3 regions of the Kaistia algarum genome follow, and region 2 is predicted to be linked to each of the others. Evidence: predicted binding sites of a transcription regulator. Region 2 holds the regulator's gene; each other region holds the start of a gene.
The links. The regulator PhoB, encoded in region 2, activates phosphate uptake and scavenging genes when phosphate is short. The targets are predictions, from matches to a motif close to TGTCATNNANCTGTCAT.
Positions count from the first base shown of each region.

Region 1 (5,871 bases), on a different contig from region 2:
CTGGACCGCGCGCAACACGATCTACTACGAGAACGGCTATTGCTTCCGCACCGCTCGCGGCCAGGCGAACTTCTCGAATGATGGCTGCACGACCAGCAATCAGGCGGCTATTCGCCTCAACAGCTATGAGCGCGCCAACGTCCAGGCGATCACGAAGGTCGAGCGGGAGAAGGCGTGCCGCTGACATCGTTCGGTCTCGGCGCCGGCTTCGGCGGAATATCGGCATCCGGCCCGTCGAGGAAATCGACCATCGCCTTGTTGAAGGCGACAGGGTCCTGCATCAGCCCGGCATGGCCGACCTTCGGCAGGATAACGAGTTTCGCGCCGGGAATGAGCTTCGCCATCTCGCGCGTATGCTGCGGCTTGATCGCCTCCTCGCGCTCGCCATCGGCGATCACGGTCGGGATGCGGATCGAGCGGAGCTGCGCCGGGGTGAAGTTCGGCTCGGTCTCCCACATCTCGTTGACCTCGCGTACCGTCTCGGCGTGCTCATCCATCATCTCGACAGCGCTGGCCTGCAATGGTGCCAGCATGTCGGGGAGGGGGGACGGCGTCAGCCCGTCGACGTCATAGTTGGCGCCATAAGCGAAGAGCTTGCTGATGCGCTCGGGATGATGGATGGCGATATCGAGGCCGATGATGCCGCCATCGCTCCAGCCGACGATGGCCGCCTTCTGGATCTTCAGATGATCCATGAGCGCCAGAACGTCCGAAGACATGATGTCGTAGCCGATCGGTGCCGAGGAACGGGTACTGCGGCCCTGGCCGCGGCTGTCGGCGAGGATCACCATGTGCTTGGCGACGAGCGCGGGGATCTGGTTGCGCCAGTCGCGCGACGATCCGAGCCCGCCATGCAGCAGGATGACCGGCGATCCGCCATGCGGGTTGAAGATCGCGTACCACATCTTAATGCCGTTCAGATTGGCATAGCCGCTGCGGTCGGGCTTCTTGAAGAAGCCGGGCTCGTGGACCACGGGCCCGACATAGGCCAGCCATACCGCGGTGAGGCTCGCCGCCACCATGGCAACAAGCGCCGTCGCGAGGCGGTCGATCGGGGTCGTCCATTGAAAGAAGCGCATGCGGTCGAATCCGCCCGAGGAAGCGACAAGACGAACTTGGATCGGTTGCGCCTCCAGGGCAAGGGACGAGCCGAAACGCCGCAGCCCGCCAACCGCTCCGTTGCGGGTCTGCGCGTGCCGACGTAGACCTTGATTCAAGAAACGGAAAATCGATCGGGGACGTCCATGTTCGAGAAGATCCTCATCGCCAATCGCGGCGAGATTGCGTGCCGCATCATCAAGACGGCAAGGCGGATGGGGATAGCGACGGTTGCCGTGTTTTCGGACGCTGATCGGGATGCGCTCCATGTCGAGATGGCGGATGAGGCGGTGCATATCGGCGCCTCGCCGGCCGTGCAGTCCTATCTGGTGATCGAAAAGATCGTTGCCGCCGCGAAGGAGACGGGCGCGCAGGCGATCCATCCGGGCTATGGCTTCCTCTCCGAGCGTACGGCCTTTGCCGAAGCGCTCGCCGCTGCCGGCATCGTGTTCATCGGTCCCAATGCGGCGGCGATCGCGGCGATGGGCGACAAGATCGAATCGAAGAAGGCCGCGGCCGCGGCGGGCGTCTCGACGGTGCCGGGCCATCTTGGCGTCATCGAAAGCGAGGACGAGGCGGTCGCGATCGCCCGTTCGGTCGGTTTCCCCGTCATGATCAAGGCGTCGGCCGGCGGCGGCGGCAAGGGGATGCGCGTTGCCTATGACGAGGCCGGCGCACGCGAGGGCTTCCGCATGTCACGATCGGAGGCCCGCTCCTCCTTCGGCGATGACCGGGTCTTCATTGAGAAATTCATCGTCGAGCCGCGCCATGTCGAGATCCAGCTGCTGGGCGACAAGCATGGCAACGCCGTCTATCTCGGCGAGCGCGAATGCTCGATCCAGCGCCGCAACCAGAAGGTGATCGAAGAGGCGCCGTCGCCGCTTCTGGATGCGGCGACGCGACGCGCCATGGGCGAGCAGGCCGTCGCGCTGGCCAAGGCAGTCGGCTATGATTCCGCCGGAACGGTCGAGTTCGTTGCCGGGCAGGACAAGAGCTTCTTCTTCCTCGAGATGAACACGCGCCTTCAGGTCGAGCATCCGGTGACGGAACTGATCACCGGCCTCGACCTCGTCGAGCAGATGATCCGCGTCGCCGCGGGCGAGAAGCTAGCCTTCACGCAGGAAGAGGTTCGCCTCGATGGCTGGGCGATCGAGGCCCGCGTCTATGCTGAGGATCCCTATCGTGAATTCCTGCCCTCGATCGGCCGCCTGACGCGCTATCGCCCGCCAGCCGAGCGCAAGGAGAGCGGCGTGACGCTGCGCAACGATACCGGCGTGGTCGAGGGTTCGGAGATTTCCATCTTCTACGATCCGATGATCGCCAAGCTCTGCACCCACGCGCCGACGCGCGAGGCGGCGACCGCAGCGATGAACGATGCCCTCGACGCCTTCGTCATAGACGGCATCCAGCACAACATCCCGTTTCTTTCCGCCCTGATGGCGCATCCGCGCTGGGCCGAGGGGCGGTTGTCGACCGCCTTTATCGCCGAGGAATTTCCGGAAGGCTTCAAGGGGGCTGTGCCGACAGCCGAGGAAAAGCGCCGGCTCGCCGCGGTCGCCCTCGCCATGGAAATCGTGCGCAAGGACCGGCTGGATCGTCTCCCGGACCGGCTCGGACCGCATCCGAAGGGGTGGCGCCGCAACTGGGTGGTGAAGCTGGGATCTGAGGAATTGCCGCTTCAGGTCGATGTCGACAGCCTCGCGCCGCTGGCGATCCGGATCGGTTTCGCGGAAGGCGAGGCGCCCGTCGAGGTGCGGTCGATCTGGAGTCCGGGCGAACCAGTCTGGTCCGGCGCCTTTGGCGGCGAAGCCTTCGCCGTTCAGGTCCGGCGCAGCGGAATGGCCGACAGGCTGCTCCATCGCGGTATTGATGTCATCGCCCGCGCGATGAGCCAGCGCGTCGCCGAACTCGATCGCTGGATGCCGGAGAAGCGTGTCGCCGATACGTCGAAGGTGTTGCTCTGCCCGATGCCCGGTCTTGTCGTTTCGATCGCGGTGGCGGAGGATCAGCGGGTGAAGGCCGGCGAGACGCTGGCGATCGTCGAGGCAATGAAGATGGAGAACGTCCTCAGAGCCGAGCGTGACCTGACAGTGGCGAAGATCGAAGCCAAGCCCGGCGACAGCCTCGCGGTCGACGCTGTGATCATGCGCTTCGCCTGAGTGGCGAAGCAGAGCGCCTCAATCGGCCTCGACCAAGCTATCCGTCTTGACGTTCATCAGATTGCCGCGCCATTCGAAACCACTGCCTGAGACGGCGGCGACCCAAAGTACCGGTAAGGCGAGATCTCGCAGGATCCAGGCCAGCGCCTGCTTCGGCGTGCAATGCCAGCCGAGGCTGATCGCCATCAGCCCTTCCGCCACATACCAAGCGACGGCCAGCAGCGCGGCCGACCAGAGCGGAATGACGTCGGTGAACCCGAGGATGAAGGCGACGAGGATCGGGAAGAACCCGCCGACGATCAGCTCCATCGAGAAGAAAACCGGGAAGGTCACGCGGCGCAACCGAGCCCAGCGGAGCTGACGCGACCAGACGGCGCGCACAGTGCGATGGCCGAGCGGCTGAGGGAATGGCAACTCGACGAGGCGGACATCGCGTCCGGCTCCGCGGATCACCTTGGTCGAGGCGGCGTCCTCGGCGGGTTCGGCGGCCAGCGCATCAATGCCGCCATTGTCGTCGAGATATTCGCGCCGCCACAACATCGACTTCCCCTGCGCGAAGCCGTTGCCGACCGCATCGGCGGCGAGCTGCCAGCGGGCCTGGAAGGTATTGAGGAAGGCACACTCGACCTCGGCCGCCGTGCCGTTCGGCTCGCTACCGAGGGGAGGGGAACAGACGAGGCCGGTGGTCGAGGACCAGCGGCTCAGCATGCGCGTCAGATAATCGTGCGGCATCAGGACATTGCTGTCGGCCATGACGATCCAGTCATGCCGTGCGGCCTTCCAGCCCTTCACGAGATTATTGAGCTTCGGATTGATGCTGATGCGATCGTCGCCGATCAGCAGGCGCGCCGGAACGTCCGGACGCTCGGCGATGAGCTTGTTCACGACCGGAATAATCGGATCCTTGTCGCTCGCGACGCAGAAGATCAGCTCATATTCGGGATAATCAAGATCGAAACCGGAGCGCAGCGTTCGCTCGATCGAGTTTTCGAGGCCGCAGACCGGACGCAGGATCGATACAGGTGGCGTCTCGGCCGGCTTCACGTAAAGCCTTCCGACAGCGATACGGCCCCGCAGGATAACGAGGCCGATGCTGGCGAACTGGACCACAGCGGTGACGACGCAGAAGGCAATCCCTGCCCAGGCGGCGAAGAGTCCGGCTTGCTCGATCATCGCGACGACCCTCCGAAGAGGGAGATGGAGTGCCGCTGCGAATTGTTGTTCATCGGTCGCTTATGGTTCGAACGGGCCAACGAGTCGATCAAAATAATATTTTGCTTCCTATCCTCGTGGCCGAGGTCCGTGTCGATTTGATGACGCGGGACGGAAGCTTGACGCGGCGATCGTCGACGCGCAAGCCCTTCCGGTGAACCCATATTCGAAACGGCGGGAGTGTTGCCGATGGCGCAGACGGTGCTGCTCGACCTGGATGGTACGCTGACGGACCCCTATCCGGGAATCAGTGCTTCGATCCTGCATGCCCTGGAAAAGCTCGGCCGGCCGGCGGTCGATGAGGCGACCTTGCGCGCGGCCGTTGGCCCGCCGCTGGAGGCTGCCTTCGCCGCGATGCTGGACGGCGATGCGGTCATGGCGAAGGAGGCATTGCGTCTTTACCGCGAGCGTTATGCCCCGGTCGGCATCTATGAGAACCGGGTCTTCGACGGCATTCCGGAGCTTCTGGGACAATTGCGGGCCGACGGTCTTCGCCTTTTCATTGCGAGTTCCAAGCCGCGCGTGTTCTGCGAGGCGATCGCCGACCATTTCGGATTCGCCTCTTACTTCGAGCGAATCTATGGTTCCGAACTCGATGGCAGCCGCGTCGGCAAGGCGGACCTCATCGCCCATCTCCTGGCTGAAGAGGGCATCGAGGCGGGGCGTTCCGTAATGGTTGGCGATCGACGCCACGATATCGATGGCGCCAGGGCCAATGGCATGCGGGTGATCGGCGTCGCCTGGGGCTATGGCAGCGCCGAGGAATTCGCGGCTTCGCCGCCCGATGCGATGGTGGCGAGCGTCGAAGACCTCCGCACCGAGATCCTGCGTCAGCTGGCGATCATTCCATGACAGCGCGAATCGGCTTGCATGTCCGTGTCACGGGTGCGGTGCAGGGCGTCGGCTATCGTGCCTTCGTCGAACGAGAGGCCGTCGGTCGCGGCCTTTCAGGCTGGGTGCGCAACCGGCGCGATGGGAGCGTCGAGGCGGTACTGTCCGGCGATGCCGAGGCCGTGGAAGCCGTGCTCGCCGCCTTCCTGTCCGGCCCGCGGCTCGCCCGCGTCGCTAAAGTCGAACGCATCGCCGAAGTCGAACCCATCGACGGACCTTTCCTCGTCGCTCCGAGCCACTAGAGGCCCGTCAGGCAGAGATCGTGGGGCCGAAATGCTGCTCAAATCTGGCGCGCAGCACCGAATCAAATTCCGGCATGGAGATGATCTGCCCCATGTCGACGAGGCTGGTGACGCCATGGCCGCGCACGCCGCAGGGCACGATGCCGTCGAAATGGGTCAGGTCGGGATCGATATTGATGGCGATGCCGTGAAAGCTGACCCAGCGGCGCACGCGAATGCCAATCGCCGCGACCTTGTCTTCTGCCTCTGGGCCCTTGTCGGGCCGGCGT
Region 1 covers NZ_JAPKNJ010000002.1:838,035-843,905, reverse strand. The annotation lists gene OSH05_RS17180 (YARHG domain-containing protein) at 1-184, shown strand, start outside; gene OSH05_RS17175 (alpha/beta fold hydrolase) at 150-1,079, opposite strand; gene OSH05_RS17170 (acetyl-CoA carboxylase biotin carboxylase subunit) at 1,245-3,257, shown strand; gene OSH05_RS17165 (ceramide glucosyltransferase) at 3,276-4,430, opposite strand; gene OSH05_RS17160 (HAD family hydrolase) at 4,659-5,321, shown strand; gene OSH05_RS17155 (acylphosphatase) at 5,318-5,602, shown strand; gene lipB (lipoyl(octanoyl) transferase LipB) at 5,610-5,871, opposite strand, start outside.
Region 1: the regulator PhoB is predicted to act here: its motif matches at 4,560-4,576, upstream of OSH05_RS17165 (ceramide glucosyltransferase).

Region 2 (5,871 bases):
AGCAGGCGCACGACATTCTCGCCAGCGCCGGCGACGAGAAGATGCTGGGCGCGCAGCGCCGCCACCACCTCAGGAACTGGCTGAACCGCATGGAGGCCGACGAGCAACCCCTCGCCGCGCACACCGTCCAGCACATCGCCATGCTGGTCGACGAGCGCCGCCAGCCGCTGCTTCAGATAGAGGCCGGTCTCGCGCACATGATCCAGGAAGCCGTCAGCGAGGACGACGTCGAGGACGGCATTTCCAACCGCCATGGCGAGCGGATTGCCGCCGAAGGTCGTGCCATGCGTGCCCGGTGTCATGCCCTTGGCGGCCTCTTCGGTCGCAAGGCAGGCGCCGAGCGGGAAGCCGCCGCCAATGCCCTTGGCGAGCGTCAAAATGTCGGGCGTTACCCCTGTCCATTCATAGGCGAAGAATTTGCCGGTGCGTCCGACGCCCGTCTGGACCTCGTCCATCACGAGCAGCAGGCCATTCGCGTCGCAGAGCGCCCGGAGCTCCTTGAAGAACCCGGCCGGGAAGCTGCGCACGCCGCCTTCGCCCTGGATCGGCTCGACCATGATGGCAGCCGTCTCAGGCGTCACCGCGGCCTTCACGGCATCGATATCGCCGAAGGGCACCTGGACGAAGCCGTCGGCCTTGGGACCGAAGCCTTCCAGGTATTTTTCCTGGCCGCCGGCCGCGAGCGTCGCGAGCGTCCGCCCGTGGAAGGCACCCTCGATCGTGATGATATGGAAGCGCTCGGGATGGCCGTTCACGAAATGATAGCGACGCGCGGTCTTGATCGCGCATTCATTCGCTTCCGCGCCGGAATTGGCAAAGAAGACGCGGTCGGCGAAGCTCGCAGCCGTGAGCCGCTCAGCAAGCCGCTCCTGCCCCGGAATGCGGAAGAGGTTCGATGTGTGCCAGATCTTGCCGGCCTGCTCGGTCAGCGCTGCGACCAGCACCGGATTGGCGTGGCCGAGCGAATTGACGGCGATGCCGGCCGAGAAGTCGAGATAGGCCTCGCCCGCGGGCGTATAGACCCACGCGCCCTCGCCTCGCTCGAACTCGAGCGGGGCACGCGCGAACGTGTTGTAGAGGCTCGAATGCGGCTTGGGCGGAACGGTAGCGGGGGCGGTCATATCCCCTCCTGGGGTCTAGTTAGGCTCTGCAAAGGCACCAAAAATCAAAGGTGCCACCCGAGGCCGTCGCGCCGGGCAGCACCTTTTTGCGTTGCCCTTATATCACGGTGGTGACGATTTCTGTCAAGGAAAGCCGTGCATGACGAGGTTCCGAGGCGGCTAACCGATTGACGCGACTCAAACTTCGCGCCTTGGCATCCAATCTGGGGAAAAAGCCGAGATCGCCGTCTCTGATTCGGCCGGACTCTTGTCAGCGAGTCACGCCATATAGTAGCTTAATGTTCGTTAAGATACGAAATATCGAGCGAGCTGTTTTCCCCGAACCTTGTATTTGCGCAGTCGTCGTCCGGCGTAGCGGGCGGCGAGCATTAGGGATTCCGACGGCCGCTCCGACCGACAAGGATGAGCCATGACTTGGACGGACGAACGGGTTGAGTTGCTCAAGAAGCTTTGGGCCGACGGTCTCAGCGCCAGCCAGATCGCGACGGAACTCGGCGGCGTGACGCGAAACGCGGTCATCGGCAAGGTGCATCGCCTCAGCCTTTCGGGCAGGGCGAAGCCGGCCACGACGCCGATCGCCAGACCCCGCAAACAGCCGGCAGTCTCGACCGGCCGTACCAACGTATCCGGCCGGCCGCAGCCGCCGATGACACGGCCGCTCGTCGCCGGCAATACGGCGCTGAAGCCCATCGGGCAACTGGCGCCGGAGCCGCGTCGCGCCCCTCGTCCGACCGACAGCAACGATGTCGTCGTTCCGATCAGCCTGCATGCGAGCATCCTGACGCTCACCGAGCAGACCTGCAAATGGCCGAATGGCGATCCGAGCTCCGAGGATTTCCATTTCTGCGGCCAGCGCTCGAATTCGGGAATTCCATACTGCGAGTATCATTCCCGCATCGCCTACCAGCCGGTTCACGAACGCCGGCGCGAGCGCAAGATGGTCAGCGCCTGAGTGCGCTTCCCTCTCTCGTCCGCGAGAGAGGGTCCCCATAACCGCGATCCGACCTCTCCGCAGGAGAGGTCTGGACGAGGCCGATGCTCCCAATGGAGCTTGTCCTTCAGGAACGCGTGCCCGCCTGCCTTCCCCTTTCGGCGTATTACGCGGGGGAAGGCCTTCTTTTAAGCGGCGGCGACTATTCTGTCAGTTGACCCCGACGAACTGGTCGTCGAAGGCGTAGCCTGAGCCGCGGACGGTCCGGATCGGGTCCTTGACGCGGCCGCGATTGACCGCCTTGCGCAGGCGGCCGATATGGACGTCGACGGTGCGCTCGTCGACATAGACGTCCCGTCCCCAGACCCCGTCCAGCAATTGCTCGCGCGAGAAGACGCGGCCTGGGCTCTTCATCAGGAATTCGAGCAGGCGGAACTCGGTCGGCCCCAGCCGCAATTCACGGCCGGAACGGCGGACGCGGTGCGTCTCCCGGTCGAGTTCGATGTCGCCGGCCCGCAGCAGCGAGGCGATCACCTCCGGCCGCGATCGGCGCAGGATAGCGCGGACGCGCGCCATCAGCTCCGGCACGGAGAACGGCTTCACGACATAGTCGTCTGCCCCCGTGGACAGGCCGCGTATGCGCTCCTGCTCCTCACCACGCGCGGTCAGCATGATGATCGGCAGCGTGCGCGTGACGTCGCGCGCGCGCAGCCGGCGGCAGAGCTCGATGCCCGAGATTCCAGGCAGCATCCAGTCGAGCAGCAGCAGATCGGGAACGGTCTCCCGCAGCCGCGTCTCGGCATCGTCGCCGCGAGGCACCACGTCGACCGTGTAGCCTTCCGCTTCGAGATTGTATCGTAGGAGGAGGCTCAGCGCCTCCTCGTCCTCAACCACCATAACCCGTGGTGTCATTCAGCTAACCCCGACCAGACCGGAGCGAGCCGATCAAATGTTCTCATAGGTGACGTTCGTCAGGCTCGACTCGTCCTGCTTCGGACGATCCTGCGTGAGCGCTTCGCCGGTGACGACGTAGTGCACGGTCTCGGCGATGTTCGTCGTGTGATCGCCGATCCGCTCGATATTCTTGGCGCAGAACAGCAGATGCGTGCACAGCGAGATGTTGCGCGGATCCTCCATCATGTAGGTGAGGAGTTCGCGGAACAGCGACGTGTACATCGAGTCAATATCGGCATCGCGCTTCCAGACCTCGAAGGCCTGGTTGACGTCGCGCGTCGCATAGGCGTCGAGCACGTCCTTGAGCTGGGCGAGGGACAGCTCCGCCATATGCTCCACACCCGTCATGAAACGCTTCGACTGGAACTGCCCGTCGAGCGCGAGGACGCGCTTGGCAATGTTCTTGGCCAGATCGCCGATGCGCTCGAGGTCGTTGGAGATGCGCATCGCGCCGATGACCTCACGCAGGTCGACAGCAATGGGCTGGCGTCGGGCGATGATGCGGATCGCCTCTTCCTCGCATTCGCGCTGGATCTCGTCGAGGCGCCGATCCTCGGCGATGACCATGTTCGCGGTGGCCGTGTCGATCCGCGTCAGCGCGGACACGGAGAGATCCACCAGCCGTTCGGCCATGCCGCCCATTTCCGCGATGCGGCGCTGGACGTTCTTCAGCTCGTCGTCGTATCGGGTAACAATATGTTCCGACATGTCGTCCTCCTGCCGTCCGGGCTCAGCCGAAGCGTCCGGTGATGTAGTCCTGCGTGCGCTTGTCGCTCGGAGCCGTGAAGATCTTCGACGTCTCGTCGAATTCGATCAGCTCGCCGAGATACATGAAGGCGGTATAGTCCGAGACGCGGGCCGCCTGCTGCATGTTGTGGGTAACGATCGCGATGGTGTAGTCGGCGGTCAGCTCGTCGATGAGCTCCTCGATCTTGGCGGTCGAGATCGGGTCGAGCGCCGAGCAGGGCTCGTCGAACAGAACGACTTCCGGCCGTACTGCGATCGAGCGGGCGATGCAGAGGCGTTGCTGCTGGCCGCCGGAGAGCGACAGGCCGCTCGACGTCAGCTTGTCCTTGACCTCGTTCCAGAGCGCACCGCGCGTCAGCGCCGCCTCGACGCGGGCGTCCATCTCGGAGCGCGAGATATTCTCATAGAGGCGGATGCCGAAGGCGATGTTGTCATAGATCGACATCGGGAACGGCGTGGGCTTCTGGAACACCATGCCGACGCGCGCGCGCAGGAGATTGAGATCCTGGCCCGGCGCCAGGATGTTGCCGCCATCGAACAGAACCTCGCCTTCCGCATGCTGCCTCGGGTAGAGGTCGTACATGCGGTTCAGCACGCGCAGCAGCGTGGACTTGCCGCAGCCCGACGGCCCGATGAAGGCCGTGACCTTCTTCTCGTAGAGCGGCAGGTTGATCGACTTCAGCGCCAGGCTCTCGCCGTAGAAGAACTTCAGATTGCGGATCGTGATCTTCTCGGCCATGCCATGTCCGGCGACGCTCGCGGAGGCGATCTGGGTCATTTGGAGGTCCTCGGGCTAAGGAATGTGCGGGCAACGATGTTGAGCGCAAGCACTGTGAAGGTGATGAGCAGGGCGCCGGTCCAGGCGAGCTTCTGCCATTCCGGATAGGGGCTCAAAGCAAACTGGAAGATGGTGACCGGCAAGCTGGACATCGGCGCATTGGGGTTGGTGCTGAAGAACTGGTTGTTCAGCGCCGTGAACAGCAGTGGTGCCGTCTCGCCGCTGACGCGGGCTATGGCGAGCAGTACGCCGGTCACGATGCCCGACATGGCGGCGCGATAGGCAACCTGCCGGATCATGACCGCACGAGGCAGGCCCAGTGCGGCCGATGCTTCGCGAAGCGTGTTCGGAACCAGATTGAGCATGTCCTCGGTCGTGCGGACAACGACCGGAATAACCAGGATGGCCAGGGCAAGGGCGCCGGCGAAAGCCGAGAAATGGCCCATCGGCGCGACCACGACCTCATAGACGAACAGACCGATGACGATGGACGGCGCCGCCAGCAGGATGTCGTTGATGAAGCGAACGATGTTGGTCAATTGGTTGTGGCGGCCGTATTCGGCCATGTAGGTGCCGGCGAGGATGCCGATCGGCGTGCCGATCAAAACACCGGCGATCGTCATGATCAGGCTGCCGACGATGGCGTTGAGCAGACCGCCGGCCTCGCCCGGCGGCGGCGTCATCTCGGTGAAGATCGCCAGCGAAAGCCCCGAAAAGCCCTGCCAGACCAAGGCCGCCAGGATCAGCACCAGCCAGGCGAGGCCGAAGATCGTCGCAGCGAAAGACAGGCTGAGCAGGATGCCGTTGCCGCGGCGGCGCTTCTTGTAGAGCGCCTGGGCGGTTGGACTGGAGACGGCCGAGTTTCCCAAGGTTGCCATGGTTTTCGCCTCAGTTGCCGGCTTTGACGTTCATGCGGGCCAGCATGATGCGGGCTGCCGCCAGAACGATGAAGGTGATGATGAACAGGATCAGACCGAGGGCGATCAGCGACGAGGTGTAGAGCTCGCCGACGGCCTCGGTGAATTCATTGGCGATCGAGGCCGAGATGGTCGTTCCCGGAGCCAGGATCGAGGCCGAGATCTTGTGGGCGTTGCCGATAACGAAGGTGACCGCCATGGTCTCGCCGAGGGCGCGGCCGAGGCCGAGCATGATGCCGCCGATGACGCCGACGCGGGAGAAGGGCAGCACGACCTTGGTAACGACTTCAGCCGTCGTGCAGCCGAGGCCGTAGGTTGCTTCTTTCAGCACCGGCGGAACCGTGTCGAACACGTCGCGGGTGATCGAGGTGATGAAGGGAAGCACCATGATCGCCAGGATGATGCCGGCCGTCAGGACGCCGA
Region 2 covers NZ_JAPKNJ010000001.1:1,756,139-1,762,009, reverse strand. The annotation lists gene OSH05_RS08585 (aspartate aminotransferase family protein) at 1-1,121, opposite strand, end outside; gene OSH05_RS08580 (GcrA family cell cycle regulator) at 1,531-2,073, shown strand; gene phoB (phosphate regulon transcriptional regulator PhoB) at 2,263-2,964, opposite strand; gene phoU (phosphate signaling complex protein PhoU) at 2,998-3,714, opposite strand; gene pstB (phosphate ABC transporter ATP-binding protein PstB) at 3,737-4,531, opposite strand; gene pstA (phosphate ABC transporter permease PstA) at 4,528-5,409, opposite strand; gene pstC (phosphate ABC transporter permease subunit PstC) at 5,420-5,871, opposite strand, start outside.

Region 3 (5,871 bases), on a different contig from region 2:
GGCCCCATTCGCCAAGGACCAGACCCATGCCCCCGGCCAGCGCCATTCCGAGCGCCATCAAGACCAACAGGCGCGCCACATAGCGTCGCGCCGATCCATCGGAAAACAGCTTTCCGAGGCTGGTGACTACCGCCGTGAACAGGAGCGGGATGACGCACATCTGCAGGAGGCGCAGATAGACATGGCCAATGGGCTCGATGAGCGGCGTGCCGCCCTTGTCCACCCACCCATAGAAGCCGCCCAACGCCATGCCGGCAAAGACACTGAGCGGATGCCGGAGGATGGCGCGCAAGGCGCGGCTCGCCGCTTCAGTCATTGGTGAGAAGCCGATCGCCGGAATAGAGGTAGGTCTTGAGAAGGGTCGCTAGCTGGCCATTCGCCTCCATCTTGTCGAGATAGAGATCGACCCAGGCCTTGAGGTCCACATCGCCCTGTTGCACGGCGATGGCAATCGGATCGGGATGGCCGACAAGATGGTATGGCCGAAGCTCCAGCGAGCCCGCCGGGTCGGCGAGCCGCCAGTTTCCGATTTCGATCTCGTCATAAAGGAGCGCGACCAGCCTGCCGCTTTTCACCGCCGCCAGCATCGGGTCCCAGCTGTCGAATTCGACAGCCTGGGCCGTCGGGAAGTCCTCCTTGAGGAAGCCGACATAGGATGTGCCCCCGATCACCCCGATGTGGGAGACTGGGTCATCGAGCAGTCTGGGAACAGGCGCGCCCGCCTTCGCGCCGCGAGCTCCGGCGACAAGCTGACCAAGCTCAAGGCGGTTGATCAGCAGAAATTGCCTAACGCTCACATAGCTGCGGCTAAAGCTCACGCGCATGGCTCGCTCCAGCGTGTTGCTGAGCAAGCTGACGGCTATATCGGCGCGGCCCGTCACAACCTCGTCGATGACGCCGTCGAACGTGGTCGCGGATCTGTCGAAGACGACCCGGACGCCGAGCTTGGCAGCGATACCCCCCGCCAGCATCGGGTCGATGCCGACAAGCGCGCCTTCCGCGTTGGCATAGAAAAACGGAGGCACGTCCTCGGCGAACATCGCCACAGTCAGTACTCCCTTCTGGCGAATGCGCTCGATCCCCGAAGCGGCAGCAGTGCTCGACACCGCAAGGACCGGGACAAGCGCCAGTATTGCGAACAGGACCGATCGCCAGCGTGGGAAGGCTATCATGAAAGTCTCAGAACATATCGGCGCGGACTCGCAACGAGGCGGCAGAGTCGCATGAAACAAGCTTAGTCATACCGATCACCGGCTGCGACCCCACTAAACAGGGGATATGCCAAGCGCCGCCAGCTCCCTGTCCGGCGCTAGCGGACGGCCCACAGCCCCATCGCATAGGCGACGGGCGCGAAAACCAGCCGCTGAAACTGCATCACCCGGAAGATGGTGCCGGCCATCCGCACAGGATCCTCCGGCCGTGTCGACGTGGATATCCGGAATGCACGGGATCAGTAGCATCACCTGCCCCCCGAAGCACCAAGAGCCCGTTTTAGGCGGAAACAGCGCGTCTCACGCCGTCTCACGTTCCCGCAACGTTCTTCTGCGCCGATCCATATCAGACTGATTTCATGGAGGAAATTTGGTGGGTGCACTAGGGATCGAACCTAGGACAAGCTGATTAAGAGTCAGCTGCTCTACCAACTGAGCTATGCACCCGCCGCGCAGCGGCGCTAGGCCGTGCGGAACGAGGCGGTGTTTAGCAAAGCGAACCGGGCCTGTCCAGCCTCGATTGACGATCGCCTGTGCAAATCTCGCCGCGACGCGCCTCGCTCCTCGCTTCCTGTCATTTCGACGTCATTCGAACGGGCTAATGCCCTCTGGCACCTACCGAATCTCCGACAGACAGAAGCAGATTGGAAAACCCATGCTGAACCCAATGCTGCGCGGCGTTCTCGCCGCGACGCTGCTCGCCGGAACCGCCCTCGCCTCCGAGGCGGCGGAAAACTTCAATCGTATCGCGACATTTCATGTCGTCGACAATCTGCCGGCCGGGGCCGACGCCGCCAAGGCTACGGTTGCCGAAATCATCACCGCGACCGCCGACGGCAATACGCTCGTCTACACCGATAGCCCCGGCAACCGCCTCGGTATTATCCACATCACCGACCCGAAGGCCCCGAAGCCGGCCGGTGCGGTCGCGCTGGGCGGCGAGCCGACCTCGACCGTCGTCGCGGGAGGCCTCGCGCTCGTCGGCGTCGTGACGTCGAAATCCAAGGCCGAGCCGTCGGGCCATCTGGCCGTGGTCGATCTCGCGACCAAGGCCGTGACCGCAACCTGCGATCTCGGCGGCCAGCCCGATTCGCTGGCGAAGAGCCCGGACGGCAAGTTCCTCGCCATCGCGATCGAGAACGAGCGCGACGAGGAACTCAACGACGGCGCCCTGCCCCAGCTTCCTGCCGGCAATCTGACGCTGTTCTCGCTCGGCGCCGACGGCTCGGTCGACTGCACGACGAGAAAGGTCGTCGACGTCACCGGCCTTTCCGGTGTTACGCCGGAGGATCCGGAGCCCGAATTCGTCGATTTCAACGATGCGGGTCAGGTCGTGCTGACCCTGCAGGAGAACAACGCGATCGCCATCGTCGATGCGGCGAGCGGCAAGATCGTGAAGGACTTTTCCGCCGGCACCGTCGATCTCGACGGCATCGACGTGAAGAAGGACGGCGTCATCGACCTTTCCGGCAAGATGGAAGGCGTCGCGCGCGAGCCGGACGGCGTGCAGTGGATCGATGCGGACCGCTTCGTCACGGCGAATGAAGGCGACTGGAAGGGCGGCAGCCGCGGCTTCACGATCTTCAAGGCTGACGGCAGCGTCGATTATGACAGCGGCACCGCCTTCGAATACGAGACGGTGCGCCTCGGCCATTATCCCGAGAAGCGCAACAAGAAGGGCAACGAGCCGGAAGGCGCCGAGGTCGCGACCTTCGGCAATGATCGCCTGATCTTCATCGGCTCGGAGCGCGCCTCGCTGGTCGGCGTCTACAAGGACGAGGGCGCCGGGAAGGCGCCGACCTTCCTGCAGGCCCTGCCCGGCGGCATCGGCCCGGAAGGCCTGCTAGCGATCCCGGACCGCAATCTGTTCGTGACCGCGGCGGAGAACGATCTGCGCGAGGACGGCCTGATCGGCTCGGTCGTGACGATCTATGAGCGCTCCGACGCCCCGGCGGCCTATCCGTCGATCGTCTCCGCCGACAAGGACGGCAAGCCGATCGGCTGGGCCGCGCTTTCGGGCACGGTCGGCGACGCCAAGACGCCGGGCAAGCTCTACGCCGTCATCGACAGCGCGCAGTCGATCGGCCGCATCCTGACAATCGACGCTACGCAGACGCCAGCCCTGATCACGGAAGAGCTCGTTGTGACCAAGGACGGCAAGCCGGCAGCCAATCTCGACCTCGAGGGCATCGCGCTTGCCTCCGACGGCGGCTTCTGGCTCGCATCCGAGGGCAACCCGGAGCGCGAGAAGAACAAGACGCAGTCGACGCTCTACCATGTCGATGCGAAGGGCGAGGTGGTCGAGGAGATTGCCCTGCCCGAGGCTCTCGCCGCCAACGCCACGCGCTTCGGCTTCGAGGGCGTCACGGTGACCGGCTCGGGCGCCGACGAGACCGTCTGGCTCGCCGTTCAGCGGGAATGGAAGGGCGATCCGAAGGGCTTTACCAAGCTGCTTGCCTACAAGCCGGCGACCAAGGAATGGGCTGCGGTCCACTACCCGCTCGACAAGGCACAGAAGGGCTGGGTTGGCCTCTCCGAGCTGACTTCCGTGCCGGGCGGCTTCGTCGTTATCGAGCGCGACAACCAGGTAGGGCGCGATGCGGCAATCAAGAAGCTCGTCTTCGTGCCGATGGCCGGCGTCACCCCCGCCCCGCTCGGCGGCGAACTGCCGAAGGTCGAGAAGAAGGATCTCGCGGACCTGCTGCCGGCTCTGGCGGCGCCGAAGGGCTATGTGCTCGACAAGGTCGAGAGCTTCGCGATCGACGCGGACGGCAATGCCTTCGTGATCACCGACAATGACGGCGTCGACGACCATTCCGGCGAGACGCAGTTCATCCGCCTCGGCAAGATCGCCCTGCCGATGTGATCGCCGGATACCCGACTGAAACGAGAAAGGGCCGCGTCGTCGACGCGGCCCTTTTTCATATGCGTAATCGAAGTTGCCTTATCAGGCGCTGGCGGCCTGTGCGTGCTGGCGCTGGCGCTTCACGGCGATCTTGTTGACGGCGGAGATGTAGGCCTTCGCCGAGGCGACCATCGTGTCCGGATCGGCGCCGCGGCCAGTGACGGACTTGCCGTCCTCCTCGAGCCGCACCGAAACCTCGGCCTGCGCGTCGGTTCCTTCCGTGACGGCGTGCACCTGGTAGAGCGACATCTTGGCTTCATGCGGCACGATCGCCTGGATCGCGTTGAACGTCGCATCGACCGGGCCATTGCCGGTCATCTCCTTGGTGACGTGCGTGCCCTCGACATCCAGCGTGATGATCGCCTTGGCGGGGCCGCCCGTGCCGGCGATGACCGTCAGCGCCAGGACGCGGATCGTCTCGCCGGCCACGGCGACGCCGTCGCCAACCAACGCCTCGATATCCTCGTCATAGACATGCTTCTTGCGGTCGGCGAGGTCCTTGAAGCGCTTGAACGCGTCTTCCAGCGCGTTCTCGCCCAACTCATAGCCGAGCTCGCGCAGCTTCTCGCGGAAGGCATGGCGGCCTGAATGCTTGCCCATGACCAGCGAGGTGGCTTTCACGCCGACGCTCTCCGGCGTCATGATCTCGTAGGTCTCGGCATTCTTCAGCATACCGTCCTGGTGAATGCCGCTCTCATGGCTGAAGGCATTCCGTCCGACGATGGCCTTGTTGTACTGCACCGGGAAGGCTGAGACGGCCGAAACCAGCTTGGAGGCGCGGGTCAGCATCGTCGTCTCGACATCTGTGCGATAGGCGTAATAGTCACCGCGCGTGCGGATCGCCATCACCACCTCTTCCAGCGCCGCATTGCCGGCGCGTTCGCCGAGGCCGTTGATCGTGCACTCGATCTGCCGCGCACCGCCAGCGACACCCGCCAGCGAATTGGCAACCGCCAAGCCCAGATCATCATGGCAATGGGTCGAGAAGATCGCCTTGTCGGAATTGGCCACACGCTCGATGACCGTGCGGAACATCGACGCATATTCGTCGGGAACGGCATAGCCGACCGTGTCCGGCAGGTTGATCGTGGTCGCGCCGGCCTTAATCGCCGCGTCGACGCAGCGGATCAGATATTCGATCGGCGTGCGGGTCGCGTCCATCGCCGACCACTCGACGTCATCGACGAGGTTGCGCGCCTGCGCCACCGTTGCCGAGATGATGTCGAGGACCTGCTCCTCGCTCTTCTTCATCTGGTGCGCCAGATGGATCGGCGAGGTCGAGACGAAGGTATGGATGCGCGGGCGCTTGGCGACGCGCACGGCCTCGCCGGCGCGGATGATATCGCCGGAAATGGCACGGGCCAGACCGGCGATGGTCACGTCCGGCCCGGCTCTCCGGGCGATCTCCTGCACAGCCTCGAAATCGCCCTGGCTGGCGATCGGGAAGCCGGCCTCGATCACGTCGACGCCCATGGCTTCGAGCAGCTCGGCGACTTCCAGCTTTTCCTCATAGGTCATCGAGGCGCCTGGGCATTGTTCACCGTCGCGCAGCGTCGTGTCGAAAATGACGATCTTGTCCTTGGACGAGGTGTCAGCGGTGGTGGAACCAGTAGTGGTCATCGGGTGGGTCTTTCTTCGAGCAGTCGGCTCATGGAGCTTCGGACTGCGAGCCTTGGTCGGTCTGCTGGTCGGCTCATCCCCTGAAGGCCCGGTCGCGTGCGACCAGTCGGCGCTCAGGGGCAGCTAAGAAGAAGG
Region 3 covers NZ_JAPKNJ010000003.1:566,718-572,588, reverse strand. The annotation lists gene OSH05_RS20955 (dicarboxylate/amino acid:cation symporter) at 1-316, opposite strand, end outside; gene OSH05_RS20950 (substrate-binding periplasmic protein) at 309-1,172, opposite strand; tRNA gene OSH05_RS20945 (tRNA-Lys) at 1,583-1,658, opposite strand; gene OSH05_RS20940 (esterase-like activity of phytase family protein) at 1,867-4,077, shown strand; gene OSH05_RS20935 (2-isopropylmalate synthase) at 4,159-5,736, opposite strand.
Region 3: the regulator PhoB is predicted to act here: its motif matches at 1,784-1,800, upstream of OSH05_RS20940 (esterase-like activity of phytase family protein).